2 regions of the Streptomyces sp. NPDC101160 genome follow, and region 2 is predicted to be linked to the other one. Evidence: riboswitches for the same ligand, from Rfam matches in the RefSeq annotation. Region 2 holds a riboswitch; the other holds the start of a gene.

Region 1 (2,453 bases), on a different contig from region 2:
TACTCCGCCACCTCCGCCATCGGCGGCCGCTCCTCCGTGTCCACCGCGTACGTCCGAGGCGTGAACCCCTCCTCGGACCGCTCGAACTGCGTGAGCCGCGGCCGTACGAGGTGTCCGCGCGACAGCCGCAGCTGCGCCGTGCGGTAGATGGCCGCCGCCATCCGGCCCAGCGCCTGGCCGTCCTGGTGGCGGTGCTTGCGCACTCCCACGTCCACCTGTGCGAGCGCGTCGAGGCCCACGGTGTGCAGCGCGTCCACCAGCAGGCCCAGCTCCACTCCGTAACCGACGGGGAACGGCAGCTGTTCGAGCAGCGAGCGGCGCGCCGCGTACTCGCCGCCCAGCGGCTGGACGAAGCCGGCGAGCTGCGGCCAGTGCAGGTTGAGCAGCGGACGCGCCACCAGCTCCGTCACCCGACCGCCCTGACCTGGAGCGTCGCCGAGCGGGCGGTCGTACATCGCCTTCACGAAGTCCACGTCCGGGTCAGTCAGGAGCGGCCCCACGATGCCGGAGACGAAGTCCGCCGAGAAGTCCCTGAGGTCCGCGTCCACGAAGCAGACCACGTCCCCGCTCGTGACCATCAGTGACCGCCACAGGACCTCGCCCTTGCCCGGCAGCGCCGGTATCCGGGGCAGGATCGCGTCGCGCGCCACCACCCGCGCGCCGGCCGCGGCGGCCACCTGGGCCGTACGGTCGGTGGAGCCCGAGTCGACCACCACCAGCTCGTCCACCAGCGGCACCGCCTCCGTCATCAGCTCGCGGCGGATCACCGAGACGATCGTGCCGACCGTCGCCTCCTCGTTCAGCGCGGGCAGCACGACGCTCACCTTCGTACCGCGCTTGGCGGCGAGGATCCGCTCCAGCGGACGGTCGGCCACGGACCAGGACCGCCGGGCGAGCCAGCGCTCCACTTCTTCCAGCAACGTGATCTCCATCTCGCGGATCGGACGACCCTCTCAGGCTCCGAAGGCTTCGGTTACAGTCTTGAACAACGCGGATCCCCGATGCATGTCGGGGTGCCGACCGCGATCCACAATCGAATACCGCTCATCCAGAGGGGCAGAGGGATACGGCCCGTTGAAGCCCCGGCAACCCTCCAGTCGGTTTGTCTCGCCCAGCGAGGCCCCCGGCTAGGGAAGGTGCCAAATCCGTCTCATGGCGAAATGCGTCATGAGGAAGATGAGGAGAAAGGGCCTCGCCTCCATGGCTGTTCAGACCGTCGCATCCGCGACCACCTCCGTCGACCTCGGTCCCGCATCCGGCCTCTCCTGTCGCGAATGCGGCGAGACCTTCCCGCTCGGCCCGATCTTCGCCTGCGAGCTGTGCTTCGGCCCCCTCGAAGTGGCCTACGACCTGCCGACCGGCGACCCCGAAGAGCTGCGCAAGCGCATCGAGGCCGGCCCGGCCAACGTGTGGCGCTACGCCCCGCTCCTGCCCGTCCCGGCCGACGTCGCCGAGAAGCCGAACCTGAACCCCGGCTGGACCCCGCTCGTCCAGGCCGACAACCTGGCCCGCGAGCTCGGCGTCGAGCCCGGCAAGCTGTTCGTCAAGGACGACTCAGGCAACCCGACCCACTCCTTCAAGGACCGGGTCGTCGCCCAGGCCATCGAGGCCGCCCGCGCCTTCGGCTTCACCACCCTCTCCTGCTCCTCCACCGGCAACCTGGCCGGCGCCGTCGGCGCCGCCGCCGCCCGGGCCGGCTTCCGCTCCTGCGTGTTCATCCCGCACGACCTGGAGCAGGGCAAGGTCGTCATGGCCGGTGTCTACGGCGGCGACCTCGTCGCCATCGAGGGCAACTACGACGACGTCAACCGCTTCTGCTCGGAACTCATCGGCGACCCGCTCGGCGAGGGCTGGGGCTTCGTGAACGTCAACCTCCGCCCGTACTACGGCGAGGGCTCCAAGACGCTCGCGTACGAGATCTGCGAGCAGCTCGGCTGGGTCATCCCGGACCAGCTGGTCATCCCGATCGCCTCCGGCTCCCAGCTCACCAAGATCGACAAGGGTCTGCAGGAGCTCATCAAGCTGGGTCTGGTCGAGGACAAGCCGTACAAGATCTTCGGCGCCCAGGCCGAGGGCTGCTCCCCGGTCTCCGCCGCCTTCAAGGCCGGCCACGACGTCGTACGCCCGCAGAAGCCGAACACCATCGCCAAGTCGCTCGCCATCGGCAACCCGGCCGACGGCCCGTACGTGCTCGACATCGCCCGCCGGACCGGCGGCGCCGTGGAGGACGTCGACGACGAGCAGGTCGTCGACGCCATCAAGCTGCTCGCCCGCACCGAGGGCATCTTCGCCGAGACCGCGGGCGGGGTGACCGTCGGCGTGACGAGGAAGCTCGTCGAGAACGGCGTCATCGACCCGTCGAAGACCACCGTCGTCCTCAACACGGGTGACGGACTCAAGACCCTGGACGCCGTGGCCGACACCTCTCAGGCGACCGCCACCATCCGCCCGAG
Region 2 (2,453 bases):
TGCAGATCGCCGGCTTCATGGTGGCGCTGCGGGCCAAGGGCGAGACGGTCGAGGAGATCACCGGCCTCGTCCGGACCATGTACGAGCACGCCAACGTCATCGAGGTGCCCGGCCCGGCCGTGGACATCGTCGGCACCGGCGGCGACGGCGCCAAGACGGTGAACATCTCCACCATGGCCTCCATCGTGGTGGCCGGCACCGGCGTGAAGGTCGTCAAGCACGGCAACCGCGCCGCGTCCTCCGCCTCCGGCTCCTCCGACGTCCTGGAGAAGCTCGGCATCAACCTCGACATCCCCCCGCGCCGGGTCGCCGAGGTCGCCGAGGAGGCCGGCATCACCATCTGCTTCGCGGTGAGGTTCCACCCCTCGCTGCGGTACGTGGCCACGGCCCGCGGCCAGCTCGGCATCCGGACCACCTTCAACGTGCTCGGTCCGCTGACCAACCCGGCCAAGGTGCGGGCCCAGGCCGTCGGCGTCGCCGACCCGCGGATGGCGCCGATCGTGGCCGGAGTTCTCGCCGAGCGCGGCAACTCCGCCCTGGTGTTCCGCGGCGACGACGGCCTCGACGAGCTCACCACCACCGGCACCTCACGGGTGTGGGTGGTCAGGGACGGCGCCGTGCGCGAGGAGCGCTTCGACCCGCGCGACGTCGGCATCCAGCCGGTGACCCTGGACGCGCTGCGCGGCGGCGACCCGTCGTACAACGCCGACGTCGCCCGGCGGCTGCTCGCCGGCGAGACCGGGCCGGTGCGCGACGCGGTGCTGCTCAACGCGGCGGCGGCGCTCACCGCCCTGGAGCCGGGCGAGGGCACCCTGGCGGAGCAACTGGCCGCGGGCATCGCGAAGGCCGCCGAGTCCGTCGACTCCGGCGCCGCCCGGCGGGCCCTGGAACGGTGGATCGCCGCCAGCAACGCCTGACGCCTCTGGCGGAGGCATATGAACGGACTGTTGCGACCCCGTCCCGGATGCCGGGACGGGGTTGCGGCGTCGTGATCGTCTGGCATAGGTTTTTCGACAGGTCATGAGTGACAGCCACAAAGCCCCGGCTGGCTGTCCGGCAACCCTCCGTCCGTGGCGGGGTGCCCCGGGTGAAGACCAGGCCGCACGAGCAGAAGCCTGCGGCAAGCGCGGACCCCTGCGCACCACCCTGGGGTCCTTGGTCCTCTAGGGAGCGGTGTCTCGTGAGCAAGCGAATGCGTTAGGGCCCTCGGCCCCTCACCGAAATCAACACCCGTCCGCGGCAATCCCTTTTCGCGCCCTCCGCGCGCTGCCGCCTCACGGGCACTCGTACGCCTTTTCGCGCCCCTTTCATGCCGGGAGACACCGTTATGTCCGCACGCCCGAACGCCGTCGCCACCGCCGATTCCGCCGCCACCGAGTCCGACCCCTGCTGCGACGCCCCGCTGCCGGTCCTCGGCCGCGACGTCACCGTTCCGCTCGTGACCGGCGGTGAGGTCACCTACGCGGCGCTCGACTACGCCGCCAGCGCCCCGGCCCTCCAGCGCGTGTGGGACGACGTCGCCGCCTACGCCCCGTACTACGGCAGCGTCCACCGCGGCGCCGGCTACCTCTCCCAGCTCTCCACCGACCTTTTCGAGAACAGCCGCGCCACCGTCGCCGAGTTCCTCGACTGCCGCGAGGGCGACCAGGTCGTCTTCACCCGCTCCACCACCGACTCGCTCAACCTGCTCGCCCAGGTCGTCCCCGCCGACTGCCAGGTCTTCGTCTTCGAGACCGAGCACCACGCCTCGCTCCTCCCGTGGCGCGATGCTCAGGTGACCTACCTCAACGCGCCGCGCACCCCGCGGGAGGCCGTCGAGACCCTGGAGCGCGCGCTCGCCGACCGTGAGCCCCACGGCCCCGCGCTGGTCTGCGTGACCGGCGCCTCCAACGTCACCGGCGAGCTGTGGCCGGTGCGCGAACTCGCCGCCGCCGCGCACGCGCACGGCGCGCGGATCGTCCTCGACGCCGCCCAGCTGGCGCCCCACCACCCCGTCTCCGTACGGGAGTTGGACGTCGACTGGGTCGCGTTCTCCGGGCACAAGCTGTACGCCCCGTTCGGCTCCGGCGTGCTCGCCGGCCGCGCCGACTGGCTGCAGGACGCCGAGCCCTACCTCGCGGGCGGCGGCGCCTCCCGCAAGGTGGCCCGCCGGGCCGACGGTGGTGTGGACGTGGAGTGGCACACCACCGCGGCCCGGCACGAGGCCGGTTCGCCCAACGTCATCGGCGTCTACTCCATCGCCTCCGCCTGCAAGGCGCTCACCGAGGCCGGCTTCGACCGGCTCGTCGCCCGCGAGCGGCACCTCATCGCCAAGGTCAGGGAGGGCCTCGCCGACGTCCCCGAGGTGCGGGTGCTCTCCCTCTTCGGCGACGACGCCGACCGCGTCGGTGTCATCTCCTTCGTCGTCCAGGGCTGGAACAGCTCCCACTTCGCCGCCGCGCTCTCCGCCGAGT

The links. Region 2 has a riboswitch for S-adenosylmethionine ahead of ACIRSU_RS29650 (aminotransferase class V-fold PLP-dependent enzyme). Riboswitches for the same ligand answer to the same signal wherever they lie in the genome.
Region 1: it holds a riboswitch for S-adenosylmethionine, as region 2 does, so the genes downstream of both, thrC (threonine synthase) here and ACIRSU_RS29650 (aminotransferase class V-fold PLP-dependent enzyme) in region 2, are expected to answer to the same signal.

The regions. Positions count from the first base shown of each region.
Region 1 covers NZ_JBIWPJ010000011.1:191,983-194,435, reverse strand. The annotation lists gene ACIRSU_RS32235 (glucosyl-3-phosphoglycerate synthase) at 1-920, opposite strand, end outside; SAM riboswitch class I at 1,042-1,183, shown strand; gene thrC (threonine synthase) at 1,177-2,453, shown strand, end outside.
Region 2 covers NZ_JBIWPJ010000009.1:393,135-395,587, reverse strand. The annotation lists gene trpD (anthranilate phosphoribosyltransferase) at 1-917, shown strand, start outside; SAM riboswitch class IV at 1,017-1,133, shown strand; gene ACIRSU_RS29650 (aminotransferase class V-fold PLP-dependent enzyme) at 1,328-2,453, shown strand, end outside.